DNA from 3 places in the Acidaminococcus fermentans DSM 20731 genome. Region 3 is predicted to be linked to each of the others. Evidence: riboswitches for the same ligand, from Rfam matches in the RefSeq annotation. Region 3 holds a riboswitch; each other region holds the start of a gene.
The links. A riboswitch is a leader RNA that binds a small molecule or an ion and turns the genes downstream of it on or off. The one in region 3 is predicted to bind S-adenosylmethionine.

Region 1: linked by a shared signal. The riboswitch ahead of metK (methionine adenosyltransferase) and the one ahead of ACFER_RS04160 (MetQ/NlpA family ABC transporter substrate-binding protein) in region 3 are both predicted to bind S-adenosylmethionine.
Region 2: linked by a shared signal. The riboswitch ahead of ACFER_RS06020 (methionine ABC transporter ATP-binding protein) and the one ahead of ACFER_RS04160 (MetQ/NlpA family ABC transporter substrate-binding protein) in region 3 are both predicted to bind S-adenosylmethionine.

What each region holds. Positions count from the first base shown of each region.
Region 1 covers NC_013740.1:356,618-362,347, forward strand. The annotation lists gene cobA (uroporphyrinogen-III C-methyltransferase) at 1-484, shown strand, start outside; gene ACFER_RS01605 (precorrin-2 dehydrogenase/sirohydrochlorin ferrochelatase family protein) at 481-1,059, shown strand; gene ACFER_RS01610 (rubredoxin-like domain-containing protein) at 1,207-1,755, shown strand; gene ACFER_RS01615 (lactate utilization protein) at 1,843-2,472, shown strand; gene citC ([citrate (pro-3S)-lyase] ligase) at 2,564-3,610, shown strand; SAM riboswitch class I at 3,669-3,777, shown strand; gene metK (methionine adenosyltransferase) at 3,830-5,008, shown strand; gene priA (primosomal protein N') at 5,010-5,730, shown strand, end outside.
Region 2 covers NC_013740.1:1,305,042-1,310,771, reverse strand. The annotation lists gene ACFER_RS06040 (TadA family conjugal transfer-associated ATPase) at 1-1,027, shown strand, start outside; gene ACFER_RS06035 (type II secretion system F family protein) at 1,030-1,959, shown strand; gene ACFER_RS06030 (DUF192 domain-containing protein) at 2,032-2,382, shown strand; gene ACFER_RS06025 (methionine ABC transporter permease) at 2,467-3,129, opposite strand; gene ACFER_RS06020 (methionine ABC transporter ATP-binding protein) at 3,119-4,156, opposite strand; SAM riboswitch class I at 4,227-4,336, opposite strand; gene ACFER_RS06015 (MBL fold metallo-hydrolase) at 4,635-5,495, opposite strand; gene ACFER_RS06010 (Lrp/AsnC family transcriptional regulator) at 5,632-5,730, shown strand, end outside.
Region 3 covers NC_013740.1:912,048-917,777, reverse strand. The annotation lists gene ACFER_RS04165 (M20/M25/M40 family metallo-hydrolase) at 1-679, opposite strand, end outside; gene ACFER_RS04160 (MetQ/NlpA family ABC transporter substrate-binding protein) at 701-1,522, opposite strand; SAM riboswitch class I at 1,614-1,713, opposite strand; gene pflB (formate C-acetyltransferase) at 1,792-4,071, opposite strand; gene pflA (pyruvate formate-lyase-activating protein) at 4,183-4,914, opposite strand; gene ACFER_RS04145 (Crp/Fnr family transcriptional regulator) at 5,088-5,730, opposite strand, start outside.

The DNA.
Region 1 (5,730 bases), 560 kb from region 3:
GGTGCGGTTTGCCTGTATCGGCCAGGGTACGGCGGAAGAACTGGCTGATCAGGGATTCCAGGCGGATCTGATGCCGGAGGTGTTTACGGCGGAAGACCTGGGACGGCTTCTGGGAGAAACCCTGGAAGCCGGGGACCGCTGTCTTCTGCTCCGGGCGGAAGAAGGATCCCCGGATCTGGTCCGGGAACTGGACAGGGCGGGACGGAAATACCGGGATGTGCCTCTTTACCGGATCCGTACCCGGAAAATCCTGACCGGGGCGGAAACCCGCCTGGCACCTCAGGTGATGATCTTTGGCAGCGGCCGGGGGGTCCGGGAGTTTTTCCGGCGGTTTACCCTGGCTCCGGAAACCAGGGTGCTGTGCATCGGACCGGTTACGGCCCGGGCTGCCCGGGAAGCCGGATGCAGCCAGGTGGAAACGGCGGCCATCCATTCGGCGGCCGGCATCCGGGATGCTCTGGAAAAGAAAGGAAGCCGGCCATGAGTTATTTTCCCCTGATGATCCAATTGGACCAGGCACCGGTGCTGCTGGTGGGAGGCGGCCGGACCGCTTTCCACAAGGCCCGGATCCTGGTGGATTTCGGGGCCTGTGTCCGGGTGGTGGCGCCGGAGGTGCTGCCGGAACTGGAACAGCTGCCGGTCCAGGTGGAGCGGCGTCCTTTTTCCGGGGCGGACCTGGAACAGTCGGACTGGACCCTGGTGGTGGCGGCTACGGACTGCCGGACGGTGAACGGGCAGGTCAGCCGCCTCTGCCGGCAGAGACGGATCCCGGTGAATGTGGTGGATGATCCGGAACTTTGTTCTTTCTATTTCCCGGCGCTGCTCCGGGAGGGGGAAGTGGTCTGTGCCGTCAGCAGCGGCGGACGGAGCCCCCTTGTGACCCAGTATGTAAAGGAGAAGATCCGCCAGGTGCTTCCGGCCGGCCTGGGATGGATCAATGAGCAGATGGGAGCCTTCCGGAAACAGCTGAAAGGGGAAGAAACGAATCCGGACAAACGGAAAAAACGGCTCCAGGACAAGCTACGGTCCCTGTTGGAGAGCCAGGAACACACTCTGTAAAAGAAAATAGTAGAAATGGAAAAATATTTTCCAGAAAGACTTGCATTATTTTAACAGTCTGCTATAATAATAACCGTAAGAGATAACTACTATCAATAAATACCAGTTCCTTAAAAAGGAACCGGATATTCAGGGGAGGAAAATCGTATGAAAAAATTCATTTGCAGAGTGTGCGGTTATGTGTATGAAGGGGACGAAGCTCCGGAAAAATGCCCGCAGTGCGGCGCCCCGAAAGATAAATTCGATGAACTGAAAGAAGGCGTAAAGGAATACGCTGATGAACACGTGGTTGGCGTTGCCAAGGGCGTGGATGAACGGGTGCTGGAAGGCCTGCGTCAGCACTTCACTGGTGAATGCTCCGAAGTGGGCATGTACCTGGCCATGAGCCGTGTGGCTGACCGGGAAGGGTATCCGGAAGTGGCGGAAGCCTACAAACGGATCGCTTTCGAAGAAGCGGAACACGCTGCCAAATTCGCTGAACTGCTGGGCGAAGTGGTCACCGACAGCACCAAGAAGAACCTGGAAATGCGGGCTGCCGCCGAACAGGGTGCCTGCGCCGGCAAGAAGGAAATCGCCACCCTGGCCAAACAGCTGGGCTACGATGCCATCCATGACACCGTCCATGAAATGGCCAAGGACGAAGCCCGTCACGGCCGTGTATTCGATGGTCTGCTGGCCCGTTACTTCGCAAAATAAAAAAGACAAAAAGGGGCTGTTGCGTGGGCAACAGCCCCTTTTTCTATGGTACAATGAAAGGAAAATGCTGGATGAGGGGGAAATGACATGCAGGAAGCACTGAGAAGACGGAATGAACTGCTGGCCCAGGTGGCGATCCGGGGGCTGGCATCCCGGAACATGAAGGGATACTATGCCGCCAATGTGGAAGAAGCGGTGCAGAAGGCCCTGGAACTGATTCCCCAGGGCAGTGTGGTGACCATGGGGGGCAGTACCACCGTACGGGAAAGCGGCCTGGTGGAACGGCTGAAGGCGGGGAACTGGACGTTCATCGACCGGGAGGAATATCCCTCCCGGCGTCCGGCCCATCTGAAAGCCTATGATGCGGACTGGTATCTGGCCAGCTGCAACGCCATGACCCGGGACGGGATCCTGGTGAACATCGACGGCAACGGGAACCGGGTATCCGCCATTTCCTACGGGCCCCATCACGTGCTGTTCCTGGTGAGCCTGAACAAGGTGTGCTCCAGCCTGGAAACGGCCCTGGACCGGGCGGAGAATACGGCGGCTGCAGTCTGCGCCCAGAAGTTCGACATCCAGACTCCCTGCCGGACCACCGGGTTCTGTTCCCACTGCAAAGCGCCGGAAACCCGTTGCTGTGAAATCCTCATTACCCGGTACGCCCGGCACCCGGAGCGGATCCATGTGATCCTGGTCAATGACCAATTGGGGTTCTGACAGGAGAAGAGAACGGAAGTTGGCGGACCAACCACTCCGTTCTCTTTTTTGTGATATAATGATAGGACTTTGAAACCTGAAGGAGACCAGAATGTCTGATTATTTTATTTCCCAAGTATATCCTTCCGACAAGCGGACCAATGCCCAGGTGGATGCCTTGCTGGAGCAGGAGGGGATCCGCCGGGATGCCAACCTGGATTATACCTGTGTGATGTTCGACAATGACTACCATGCCATTGCCACCGGCAGCTGTTTCGGCAACACCCTGCGCTGCATGGCCGTGGACCATCATCACCAGGGAGAAGGGCTGATGAATGAAATCGTTTCCCACCTGGTCCAATACCAGTATGAACGGGGCAACCTCCATCTTTTCCTCTATACCAAATGCAGTTCCGCCAAATTTTTCGGCGATCTGGGATTCTATGAGATCGCCCGGATCGAAGACCAGATCGTCTTTATGGAAAACCGGAAGGACGGCTTTTCCAGTTACCTGGACAATCTGGCCCGGAGCCGGGTGGAAGCGCCCAAAGTGGCAGCCATTGTCATGAACGCCAATCCCTTTACCCTGGGGCACCAGTATCTGGTGGAAAAAGCCGCGGCGGAAAATGATCTGGTCCATCTGTTCATGGTCAGCGAGGATGCCAGCCTGTTCCCCTATGCCGTGCGGAAACAGCTGATCCAGGAGGGCACCCGCCATCTGTCCAATCTCCGGTATCATGACAGCGGCCCCTACATCATCAGCCAGGCTACCTTCCCCAGCTATTTCCAGAAGGATGCGGAAGCGGTGATCGCCAGCCATGCCAATCTGGATCTGGCCATCTTTACCAAAATCGCCCATCGGCTGGGCATTACCGTCCGGTATGTGGGGGAAGAGCCCACCAGTGTGGTGACCGGCCTGTACAACCAGGTGATGCAGCGGCGGCTGCCGGAAGCCGGCATCCAGTGCATCGTGGTGCCCCGCCGGGAAGAACAGGGCCAGGTGGTCAGTGCATCCATCGTCCGGAAGGCGCTCCAGGAAGGGAACTGGGCACTGGTCCGGGAACAGGTGCCTGCCACCACCCTGGAATTCCTCCAGAGCGAGGCTGCCCGTCCCATCCTGGAACGGATCCGGAAAGAGCAGGACGTGGTCCACTATTAAGGGCCCGTCTTGCATTTCCCTACTGTATTTGTTATAATTACAAAGCTAAATCGAATACAGCTCATCAAGAGTGGCGGAGGGAATGGCCCTATGAAACCACAGCAACCATGGCCTGTGGCCAACGGTGCTAATTCCTGCAATGCGGTTTGTCGATTGTAAGATGAGAGTCCTATAAGTGCTCTCATTTTGGGAGTATTTTTTTTGTGCAAGGAGGAAACAATGAAAAAAGTATTTACGTCTGAATCCGTTACGGAAGGCCATCCTGACAAAATCGCCGATCAGATTTCTGATGCGGTGCTGGACGCTATCCTGGAACAGGACCCGGATGCCAGGGTTGCCTGCGAAACCCTGGTGGCCACCGGCCAGATCCATATTGTAGGGGAAATTTCCACCAGCTGCTATGTGGACATTGCCAAGATCGCCCGCCAGACGGTGATCGATATTGGCTATGACCGGGCCAAGTACGGCTTTGACGGTTCCACCTGCGGGGTGCTGATTTCCATCGATGAACAGTCTCCGGACATTGCCCAGGGGGTGGATGAATCGGACGAATCCAAACAGGGTGCCCAGGATGAAACGGAAAAAATCGGTGCCGGTGACCAGGGCATGATGTTCGGGTATGCCACCGATGAAACCCCGGAATACATGCCCCTGCCCATTTCCCTGGCCCACAAGCTGGCCCGCCGGCTGGCCCAGGTGCGGAAAGACGGTACCCTGCCTTATCTCCGCCCGGATGGCAAGACCCAGGTAACGGTGGAATATGAGGATGACCAGCCCGTACGGGTGGATACCATTGTGGTTTCTGCCCAGCACAGCCCGGAAATCACCATGGAACAGCTGCGGAAGGATATCCTGGAACAGGTGGTCCGTCCGGTGGTGCCTGCCAGCCTGTTGGATGACAGGACCATCTATCACATCAACCCCACCGGCCGGTTCGTCATCGGCGGGCCCCAGGGGGATTCCGGTCTTACCGGCCGGAAGATCATCGTGGACACCTACGGGGGCATGGCCCGTCACGGGGGTGGCGCCTTCTCCGGGAAGGATGCCACCAAGGTGGACCGGAGTGCCGCCTATGCAGCCCGGTATGTGGCCAAGAACGTGGTGGCTGCCGGCCTGGCCAAAAAATGCGAAATCCAGCTGGCCTATGCCATCGGGGTGGCCCGTCCTGTATCCATCAGTGTGAATACCTTTGGTACGGCGGCCATTCCGGAAGAAAAAATCGTGGAACTGATCGAAAAGAACTTCTCCCTGACCCCGGCCGGGATCATCCGGAGCCTGGACCTGCGCCGGCCCATTTATCGGCAGACGGCGGCCTATGGCCATTTCGGCAGGACCGATGTGGATCTGCCCTGGGAACGGCTGGATAAAGTGGATGTGCTGAAAAAAGCACTGGAATAAGATGGAATACGCCAAGGTTGCCATCAATCTGCCTGCCAAAAACATTTTCCGGCAGTTCACCTATCATGTGCCGGAAACCCTGGATTTCCTGGGCCAGGGCTGGCGGGTGGTGGTGCCTTTCGGCCAGCAGCTGCTGGAAGGCTTTATTGTGGAAGAGGACCGGGAACCGGATCTGTCCCGGGAACTGAAGGATATTGCGGATGTGGTGGGGACGGAACCCTGGTTCGACAGTGAGATGCTGGCCACGGCCTACTGGCTGTCCCAGTATTACCTGTGCACCCTGGCGGAAGCCCTGCGCCTGTTCATTCCAGGCCGGAAAAGCCTGGCGGCAGTGGGGAAATACGTGCCGGTGCCGGAAGCGGAAGGATTGTCCCGGCCAGAGCAGGAACTGTATGATTTCCTGACACTGAAGGGGCCGCTGCCCCGGAAGGCCATCCGCCGGATCCCCGGGGGAGAGACGGCCCTGAAGGGACTGATCGCCCGGAAGGCGGTGGTCCTTTCCTACGATGTGAAATACAAACTGCGGGAAAAAACCGAACGGACCTTCACAGCAACGCCGGAAGGACTGGCCGCACAGGAAAACGGAGAGGTCCGGGGCAAAAGCCAGCAGGCTGCCCTGGACCTTTTGCCGTATGGAAAGACCGCCAGTGCCGGAGAACTGGAAGCCCGGGGCATCACCTCCGCCGTCCTGCGGAATCTGGTCCGGAAGGGGTGGCTGCTGG
Region 2 (5,730 bases), 390 kb from region 3:
CGGGCCCAAGAAGATCTATGTGGAACGGATGGGGAAACTCCACCTTACGGGAGCCCAGTTCCACGACAACAATCATCTGATGGCCATCATCGACAAGATCGTCACCCCCATCGGCCGGCATGTGGATGAAGCCTCGCCTCTGGTGGATGCCCGTCTCCAGGACGGCAGCCGGGTGAACGTGGTGATCCCGCCTCTTTCCCTGATCGGCCCCTGTGTGACCATCCGGAAATTCTCCCGGACGCCACTTTCTGTGGAGAATCTCATATCCTTTGGCACTTTGTCGGAAGAAATGGCCATTTTCCTCCGGGCCTGCGTGAATGCCAAACTGAATGTAATGATCAGCGGCGGTACCGGTTCCGGTAAAACCACCACCCTGAACGTGCTCAGTTCCTTCATCCCTCATGATGAACGGATCGTGACCATTGAAGACGCGGCGGAACTGCGGCTGGAACAGCCCCATGTGGTGACCCTGGAAGCCCGGCCTGCCAACATTGAAGGCAAAGGGGCCGTGACCATCCGGGACCTGGTGAAGAACTCCCTGCGGATGCGCCCGGACCGGATCATCGTAGGGGAAGTCCGCGGGGGCGAAGCCCTGGACATGCTCCAGGCCATGAATACGGGCCACGAAGGGTCTTTGACCACCGCCCACGCCAACAGCCCCCGGGATGTACTGTCCCGTCTGGAAACCATGGTGCTCATGAGCGGCCTGGACCTGCCGGTACGGGCCATCCGGGACCAGATTTCTTCGGCTCTGGACCTGATCATCCATCAGGAGCGGATCCAGGACGGATCCCGGAAAATCACCTATATTACGGAAGTCCAGAAGATGGAAGGGGATGTGATCGTCCTCCAGGACCTGTTCCGGTATGTCCAGACCGGGTTTGACGAAAGCGGCAAGGCTCTGGGGGAATTCCGTCCCACCGGGCTCCAGCCCCAGTTCCTGAGCAAGTTCAAATCTCACAATGTGGAATATCCGGCCTTTATGCAGAAGGCCCGGCCGGGGATTGACTGGGAAGAAGGTGACTGACCATGCTGGCACTGTCTCTTTCCATTGCCTTGGCGCTGTTCTTCTATCTATCCCTGTCGGTGCTGGCCCTGAAGAAGATCCAGGGCGAAGAAGTGAAGCGCCGGCTGGAAACCTTCCGGGAAGAAGAAAAGCCCCAGGAAGCAGAGGACAATCCCAATGACCTGAAGAAGATCCCCCTGTACCAGCGGACCATTGGCCGGCTGCTGGCCCAGGCCATGGACTTTTTCTCCAAATTCGCTCCTTCAGCCCTGCCCCAGATGATGGAACAGCGGATCATCCTGGCCGGGAAGCAGGGGATCTGGAAGCCCCGGACCCTGGTGGGCATCTGGTTCGTTTCCATGATTTTCTGGGGGTTCCAGGGGTTCCGGTACACCACCGGCCATCCCATGAGCACCTTCGGGGGCCTTGTATTGATCTGGGGATGTCTGCTGTTCGGAGCCATGCTGCCTTTCGGGGTGCTGAACCATATCATCCGGAACCGGCAGACGAAGATTATCCGGCAGCTGCCGGATGTGCTGGATCTGCTGTCCATTTCCGTCCAGGCCGGTCTGTCGCTGGACGGGGCCATGCGAAAAGTGGTGGAACGGATGGAAGGCCCTCTGATCGATGAATTCCGCCGGATGCTCCGGGATGTGCGGATGGGCATGACCCGCCGCCGGTCCATGCAGCTGATGGCCAGGCGGTGTGATGTGCAGGATGTGTACCTGTTCGTCATGTCCGTGGTCCAGTCAGAACGGCTGGGAGCTTCCATGTCCGATACCCTGGTGATCCAGGCGGACAACATGCGGGACCTGCGGAGACAGCGGGCCAGGACCCAGGCCATGAAGGCACCGGTGAAGATGATCTTCCCCCTGGTGTTCTGCATTTTCCCCGCCATTTTCGTGGTGGTGCTGTTGCCGTCGCTGATTTCCCTGATGCAGGGGATGAAATGAGAAAGCGGGGCTGTTGCAGGAGCAACAGCCCCGTCGTACGTCATGGGGTCATACGCCGAAGGAGAAAATAAATTGTCCAAACAGGAAACCTGGTCCTTTGGGGACCATGCTGAAATCCGGATTGCTGTGGAAATCGCTGACACCTGGTGGGGACGGTTCCGGGGGCTGATGCTGCGGAAGCCTTTGCCTCCGGCTGCGGGCCTGTGGCTGAACCCCACCAACAGCATCCACATGTGCTTCATGGGGTTTGCCATCGATGCGGTGTATTTCAACGACCGGATGGAAATCGTGAAAATCGTCAAAAACCTCCACCCCTGGCTGGGTCTTTCCGCCTGCCTGAAGGCCACTTCCGTGCTGGAAATGAAAGCCGGAGAAGCGGACCGGCTGGGGATGAAGGTGGGGATGAAGCGGATTGTTGCATAAGCAACAATCCCTGTCAACGGTCAGCTGTCAAAATGGCCCGCCCGGGCGGGCAAAAAAAATCCACCCTCGAGGGGTGGATTTTTTTTATTTGATCTTCGTCTTGTTCAACTTGGCCGAAATCTTGTTCCCGATGGTCTGGACCAGCTGGACCAGGGCAATCAGGACGATGACGGTGGCAATCATAGTGTCGGCCTGGAACCGCTGATACCCGTAGCGGATGGCCAGGTCCCCCAGGCCGCCGCCCCCCAGGGCACCGGCCATGGCGCTGGAACCGATCAGGCTGATCACCGCCAGGGTGATGCCCAGCACAATGGAATGCATGGCTTCCGGCAGCAGCACCTTCCAGATGATCTGGAGAGGGGAGGCCCCCATGCTCTGGGCCGCTTCAATGACCCCGGGATCCACTTCCAGCAGGGAGGATTCGATGATCCGGGAAATGAACGGGGTGCAGGAAATGGTCAGAGGCACGATGGCGGCGGTGGTGCCGATGGAAGACCCCACTATGATCCGGGTGAGGGGAATGATGGCCACCATCAGGATAATGAAAGGCACGGACCGGAGGGCGTTGACAATGGAGCCCAGGGTTTTGTGGAGAGCCGCATTTTCCTTGATGTGGCCTTTTCCGGTAATGGTCAGGATCACCCCCAGGGGGATGCCGAACAGGGATGCAATGGCCGCAGAGAGGGCCACCATGTAGAGGGTCTCTCCCAGGGCCTTAATCAGCAGATGGATCATATTAGGAGACATAACCGATCACCTCGTCTTTGACTTTTCTTTCGTGGAGGTAATCCAGGGCTTTCTTCAGATGGGCCTCGTCCCCTTCCACTTCAATGAGCAGGGTCCCGAAGGGGGTATCCTGCAGGGTTTCAATGTTGGCCGTGAGGATGTTCACGTTGGTATCGTATTCTTTGATCAGCACGGAAACAATGGGCTCTCCGGCGCTGTCCCCGATGAAGCTCAGGCTGACCAGGGCCTTGTCTCCGGCTTTGTAATCCTTGTGGATGTCCAGTTTCCTGACGAAATCAGGCAGGTCGTTGTGCTGGATGCTGGCCACGAATTCCCGGGTGGTGGCTTTCTGGGGGTTGGTGAAAATATCCACCATGGACCCCTGTTCGATGATTTCCCCGTTTTCAATGACGGCGACCCGGTCGCAGATTTCTTTCACCACATTCATCTGGTGGGTGATCATGACGATGGTGATGTGGAGCCGTTTGTTGATGTCCCGGAGCAGGTTCAGGATGCTTTCCGTGGTCTGGGGATCCAGGGCGGAAGTGGCTTCATCGCAGAGCAGCACTTTGGGATCGCTGGCCAGGGCCCGGGCGATGCCCACCCGCTGTTTCTGGCCCCCGGACAGCTGGCTGGGGTAGTGGTCCGCCCGGTCTTTCAGGCCCACCAGGTCCAGCAGGGGTTCCACTTTCTTCTGGATGGCGGCTTTGTCCAGCCCCTGGATTTCCAGAGGGAAGGCAATGTTGCCGAAAACCGTGCGGCTGGACAGCAGGTTGAAATGCTGGAAGATCATGCCGATGTTCTGCCGGGCCTTCCGCAGCTGTTCTTCGCCCAGGGCGGTCATTTCCTGGCCGTCCACGATCACCTTGCCGCTGGTGGGTTTTTCCAGCATGTTGATGCACCGGACCAGGGTGCTTTTGCCGGCCCCGGAAAGGCCGATGATGCCGAAGATCTCACCTTCGTTGATGGTCAGATTGATGTCTTTCAGGGCGTGCAGGTCGCCGGAAGACGTATGATAGATTTTGTCGATGTGCTGCAGTTCTATCAAGGGGGTTCACCTCCGTAAAAATAAAAATTCCCCTTCATGAAAATGAAGAGGAATCAGTTGAGCTCACTCATCTTCATCTTTCAGGCAGTGCCTGATGGACTTAGCACCGTTCAGCCAATAGAAGCGCTGATGGTTGCCGTAACTTCATAGGGCCAGTCCCTCCGTTACTCTGGATGAATTCTGTGCGTATTAAATGATACCGTATAAAGTACAGTTTGTCAATGGGAATTGGGCCATTAAGTGCAGAAAGAAGAGTGCAGAGGGGGATGGAAGGAGCGAGCAGTCTTGAGGAGATTGCGGGCCTGTTTTATCGATATGTAATGTTTTAGAATAAGTCGGAATGGGAACCTGTACGAAAAAGGAACAATTCCAGTACAACGATTTTAAGGACTGCTGCACGTCACATTACGTGCAACAGCCCCCATTTATCACGCTGTTGCACGCGATTTCACATGCAACAGCTCACTTTGTTACGTTCTTATTTATCAAAATTTATTATCTGTCCATCATCCGGTACAGCTACCTGTTTGTCTATCTTTCTGCTATGGACAAAGTCGCGCATATTCTTGCGTGATATGGTGCAATGGTTAATGGCATCCATATGCACCGCTACAATTTTGGCATTTGGCATTCTCGTTGCCGCTCTGCCTACATCTTCTGTACCCATAATAATGGAATCATTGTAGCAGATGGACTTAGCATAACCAGTATTCATAATCAGAATATCGGGCTGACGATTTTGCAGCGTTTTATCAACCCGGGCCGTCCAGACTGTATCGCCCATCAGGTAAGTAGTTTTTTCACCGGGAGCAGCAAAGACCACGCCCATACTTTCTCCGAGCAGTGCGCTGTAAGCGGGATTGGCATACATCTCTTCCGTGCCATGCGTGCCTTCTACTCTGGTCAGGCGCACCCCTTGGAACTCGATATCCCGATCCAGCACCTGAATATTGCGGAAACCTTCCTTGCGAATTTCAGTAGCGTCCTTATCATCCTGCACAAATACAGGAATATCTTTGTTGATGAACTGCTGAGCTACTTCATCCCAATGGTCAAGATGGGTATGCGTGACAATTAACGCATCAACATCCTTTAATACATCCTCCTTTGATTCGGGCAAGTCCACCTTGGGATTGCGCACCTCACTGTTAAAAGAACCAGCAAAGCCTTCATAACGGCCTTTTTCTGCCAGCATGGGGTCTATCAAAAATACCGTATCGTTGTACGCCAGTTTGCCCGTAGCATTGCGTACATGCTGGTAAGAAACCTGTGCAAAGGCACTGCCCGTCATCATCGTCATTCCCAAGAATGCAGCCAGTAAAGTTTTTCTCCACTTCATTTCATTTCCTCCTCTGAATCACAATTTAATTTACATTGTGATTATACTTTGCTAGAATTTTACTTACGATACAGGATTTCAAGAGATGCAGACAAATCACTTGAAATTTTCAAGTTTTCAAGTTAGGAGCATTGCCATGAATTTTTTACCTGCCAACAACAAAAAAATTGACAAAACTGACCATGAAATCCTCAGCATTCTGCATAAAGAGGCCAGAATTTCCATGACTGAACTG
Region 3 (5,730 bases):
CCAGAGCCGTGCCCTTTCCCGGACGGCTGGAATGGCCTCCGGGAGAATTGGCGTAGATCTCGAAGTTCACGGGAGATTTTTCTGCCACTCCGATCTTGGCTTCCAGCTTGTCCCCTACCGGGAACAGGCCGCCTCCTTCATCCACCACGGTACCCAGCCGGATGCCCTTCTGTTCCAGGTTTCGGGTGAGCTTTTCCGCTCCGTCCACATCGTTTTCCAGGTACACTTCCTCGCTGTAGCCCAGGGACAGATACAGGTCATAGGAGGGCCGCCAGCCTTCTGCCAGCAGGGCTTCCACCGCTTCCATTTCCGCCAGCAGCAGATGCTTGCAGTCGGTGGTGCCCCGGCCGCAGATGCAGCCGTCGATCAGTTCCCCTCCGAAGGGGTCGAAGGTCCACTGGCGACCGTCCCCCACTTCCACCACATCTTGGTGGGCCATGAGCAGCAGGGGCTTTTTGTCGCTGCCGCTGCCTTTCAGATGGAACTGAAGGCCGGCCTGGCCCACTTCATCCAGCTCCATCAGGCTGAAAATATGGGGATAGAATTCCCGGAACGCTTCATGGAGCTTCTCGAACTGGCTCCAGTCCACCCGGTCCACATTGGCGTTGGACACGGTGGCGCACTGGATGAACCGCTGGAGATGGGCGGCGTATTTCTGTTCTTCTTTTGTAAGATTCACTGCCGTTCCCTTCTTTCTCAATTACCAGGCAGGTTCCAGGTTGCCCTTGCAGTTTTCCAGGATGTAATCCTTTACCGGCTGGCTCTGGAAGATCTGGACGAATTTCTTGTAGGTGGGGTTGTCCTTGTCTTCTTCCCGGGCGGCGATGATGTTCACATAGGGGCTGGTGTTGTCTTCCTTGGCAATGGCCAGTTCCGGAGCCAGTTTGGCGCTGTTGGCATAGCCGGCGTTGATGACGGAGGCCGTGGTGTCATCCAGGCTGCGGGGCAGCTGCGCTGCTTCCAGTTCCAGGATCTGCAGGTGTTTCGGGTTTTCGGTGATGTCGTTTACGGTCAGTTCCGTGGCTTTTACATCCGGGTTCACTTTCAGCAGGCCCAGTTTGCTCAGCATCAGGATGGCCCGGCCACCGTTGGAAGGATCATTGGGGATGGCGATCTTGGCGCCGTCCGGGATGTCCTTGATGTCCTTGATCTTGGTGGAATACAGTTTCAGGGGAGCCAGATAGGTCTTGCCGATGCTTACCAGTTTGGTCCCGTTCTTTTTGTTGAAGGCCAGCAGAAAGGGTTCATGCTGGAAGGAGTTCAGGTCGATGTCCTTCTGGGCCAGGGCCTGGTCCGGGGTTACATAGTCACTGAAGGTCTTGATTTCCACCGTCAGCCCCTGTTTGGCGGCTTCCTTTTTCACCACTTCCATGATCTGTTCGGAATACCCGGGAGTGATTCCCACGGTGATGGTTTTCTTTTCCGCCGGAGCGGCCGCCTTTTTGTCGCTGCCGCAGCCGCTGACCAGGCTGGCCAGAGCCAGTACGGCTACCGCTGCTGCAATCCATTTCTTCAGTTTCATACAACATCTCTCCTTTTTTTGCCTTCCCGAAAGCCACACAAGAAAAACGCCACCTGCTGGACAGATGGCGTTTCTGATGACTGAGCTCGCTTTTTCATCTGCCAGGGAATCCCTGTTGGAATTGGCACCTTCCCATCCGGGGGTTGCCGCAGCTTCATAGGGCCAAATCCCTCTGCTGCTCTCGATGAAGGTATGTGATTTTGATGGTTCTGATTCTACACTACTTCACTAGGAAAGTCAAGGGTTTTTTGTAACCTGATCAAGAACAGTTACATCTTCTGATGGGCGCGGCGGGCGATGACGTCCAGCTGCTGTTCTCTTGTCAGGTCGATGAATTTCACCGCGTAGCCGGATACCCGGATGGTGAAGTTGGCGTATTCCGGTTTTTCCGGATGTTCCATGCAGTCGATCAGCTTGTCCACACCGAACACGTTCACGTTCAGGTGGTGGGCTCCCTGGTCGAAGTAACCGTCCATCACCCGCACCAGGGTGGCTTTCTGTTCTTCTTCGTTGTGGCCCAGGGTTTCCGGAGCGATGGTCTGGGTGTTGGAAATCCCGTCCAGCGCGTATTCGTAGGGCAGTTTGGCTACGGAGTTCAGGGATGCCAGCAGGCCGTTCTGTTCCGCACCGTAGGCCGGGTTGGCACCGGGAGCGAACGGGGTATAGGCCTTCCGTCCATCAGGCAGGGCACCGGTGGCGCCGCCGTACACCACATTGGAGGTGATGGTCAGGATGGAGGTGGTGGCTTCGGAATTCCGGTAGGTGTGGTGTTTCCGCAGCTTGGTCATGAAGGTCTTCAGCAGCCACACGGCGATTTCATCCGCCCGGGGATCATCGTTGCCGTATTTGGGGAAGTCCCCTTCGATCTTGTAGTCCACCACCAGGCCGGATTCATCCCGGACCGTGGAGACTTTGGCATATTTGATGGCGCACAGGGAATCCACCACATGGGAGAACCCGGCGATACCGGTGGCAAAGGTCCGGCGCACATCGGTGTCAATCAGGGCCATTTCAGCCGCTTCATAGTAGTATTTGTCATGCATGTACTGGATCAGGTTCAGGATGTTCACGTACAGCCCGGCCAGCCAGTCCATCATCAGGTCGAATTTGTGCATCACTTCGCCGTAATCCAGCACTTCAGAAGTGATGGGCGCATATTCCGGCCCCACCTGCATGTGTTTGCCGTCCTTGGTCAGGAACTTTTCGTCCTTGCCCCCGTTGATGGCGTACAGCAGGCATTTGCCCAGGTTGGCCCGAGCCCCGAAGAACTGCATTTCCTTCCCGGTCTGGGTGGCGGATACGCAGCAGCAGATGCTGTAGTCATCGCCCCATACGGGCTTCATCACATCGTCGTTTTCGTACTGGATGGAAGAAGTGGTGATGGAAATGTGGGCAGCGTATTTCTTGAAGTTATCCGGCAGTGCGGAAGAATACAGCACAGTCAGGTTCGGTTCCGGAGAAGGCCCCATGTTTTCCAGGGTATGGAGGAACCGGAAGTCGTTCCGGGTGACCATGTGCCGGCCGTCCATGCCGATGCCGGCCATTTCCAGGGTGGCCCATACCGGGTCACCGGAGAACAGCTGGTTGTAGGACGGGATACGGGCGAATTTCACCATACGGAATTTCAGGGTCAGGTGGTCGATCAGTTCCTGGGCCGCCTCTTCGGTCAGGGTCCCTTCGGCCAGGTCACGGCTGATGTAGATATCCAGGAAGGTGGAGATCCGGCCCACGCTCATGGCAGCCCCGTTCTGGGTCTTCACGGCAGCCAGGTAGCCGAAGTACAGCCATTGTACCGCTTCCTTGGCATTCTTGGCCGGGGCGGAAATGTCATAGCCGTAGACTTTGGCCATTTCCTTCATCTGTTTCAGGGCCCGGATCTGTTCCGCCAGTTCTTCCCGCTGCCGGATGATGTCGTCGGTCATGACGCCGCAGCCGCAGTTGTCCAGATCTTCGTTTTTCTTGTTGATCAGGAAGTCGATGCCGTAGAGAGCCACTCTCCGGTAGTCCCCCACGATCCGGCCCCGGCCGTAGGTGTCGGGCAGACCGGTTACGATGTGGCTGTGACGGGCCCGGCGCATTTCAGCGGTGTAGGCATCGAACACGGCCTGGTTGTGGGTCTTGTGGTATTCGGTGAAAATCTTGTGGAACTTGGGGTTCACTTTGTACCCGTAGGTTTCCGCCGCTTCTTCCGCCATTTTGATGCCGCCGTAGGGCATGAAGGCCCGTTTCAGAGGCTTGTCGGTCTGGAGGCCCACCACCTGTTCCAGATCCTTCATGGATTCATCGATGTAGCCGGGGCCGTACGCCGTCAGGCTGGAAACCACTTCCGTTTCGCAGTCCAGCACGCCGCCTTTGGCCCGTTCTTCCTTCTGGAGTTCCTGGACCTTTCCCCACAGTTTGTTGGTGGCTTCCGTAGGCCCTGCCAGGAAGCTTTCGTCCCCGTCATACGGGGTATAGTTGTTCTGGATGAAATCCCGGACATCCACATCGTCCGTCCATTTCACGCCTTTAAAACCTCTCCATGCAACATTCTGATTGATGCTGTTCATTACAGATCCTCCTTTTGAGTTCCTGATGGTTTCGTTTTCGATGGCTTAATCATAGCCCTTTTCCTGTTTGAAAACCTTGACTGGAATCAAGTTTGTTTAAACTAACCGATTTTATATGGCTCTCAAAATCGCCCGTGCCTTGTCCACTTCTTCCCGGGTGGGGGGCTTCACGTCCTTCAGCTGGTTGGGGATGCCCAGTTCTTCCCATTTGTACAGCCCCATATTGTGGTAGGGCAATACTTCCACCCGCTGGATATTGGCAAGGGTATCCAGGAACTGCCGGGTCCGCTTCAGGGATGCCGGATCATCGGTCCAGCCGGGCACCAGCACCTGGCGCACCCAGATGGGCTTTTTGCTATCGGACAGATACCGGAACAGGTCCAGGATATTGTCATTGGGCTGGCCGGTGAGCTTTTTATGGGCTTCCGGGTCGATGTGCTTCACATCCACCAGCAGGATGTCCGTCACTTCCATCAGCTGCTGGAACTGGCTGAAGAAAGGCTCTTTCCGGGTAAAGGGCTGGCCGGCCGTATCAATGCAGGTGCCGATGCCCCGGGCTTTGGCCTTCCGGAACAGGTCCAGCAGGAACTCCATCTGGAGCAGGGGTTCCCCGCCGCTGACGGTGATGCCCCCTTCCGGTCCCCAGTAGGGCCGGTACCGTTCCGCCTGGTCCAGCAGTTCATCGGCGGTTTTCAGCTGGCCTCCCTGGCCGCATTTCCAGGTGTCCACATTGTGGCAGTACAGGCAGCGCATGTGGCAGCCCTGGACAAAGATGATGAAGCGGGTGCCGGGCCCGTCTACGGACCCGAAGGTTTCGATGGAATGGATACGTCCCTGGATCATAATGACCTCCTGATAAAAAAGACCCCATCAAAGGGGTCACCATTGTGTACCTCTTGATGGGTCTCATTGTATGTCTTTTTGGAAAAAGGTTCCTTGATTCCAGTCAAAATCTGAAAAAGGACCCGTCCCACAGGCGGGTCCTTTCCTTCGGCCGTTGGCCGTTGACAGCTCTTTCAATAATTCACCAATTCCATGAGCCGGTCCGGATCCAGGATCCGGATGCTGCTCTGGCCGGTCTTTTTCACATACCCTTCCCGTTCCAGTTCCTTCAGCTTCCGGCTGATGGTTTCCGGCCGCAGGGCGATCAGCCCGGCCATTTCGTCCAGCCGCAGGGTAATGATGTCGCTGGTCTGCCGCCGGTACCGGTACAGCAGCAGCCCCGCCACCCGTTCCTTGGGGTCCGCAATGCTTTTCAGCAGGTTCCGCCGGTTGGCATCGTGGAGCTTCTTGCTCAAAAGGGCAATGATCCGCATGGCCACTTCCGGTTCCTGGATGGCCTCTTCGAAATCTTTCCGGGCCAGCTTGCAGTACTCCACCTCCGTCATGGCAATGGCCGAAGCGGAATACCGGCTGTCGGGGACCAGTACCCCTTCCCACATGGTATCGTGTTCCACAAAGATGCCGGCAATCCGCTCCAGTCCGTCCTGGTCGTAGGTGCTCAGTTTCACCCGGCCCCGGTGGATGATGTAGATGGCGTCACAGGCTTCCCCCTCCCGGAACAGGCAGCCTCCCTTGGGCAGGGTCAGCCGCACCGCCCGGCGCAGCAGGGTGGTCACCTTTTCCGGAGGCAGGCCCACCAGGAATTCCACGTTCTTC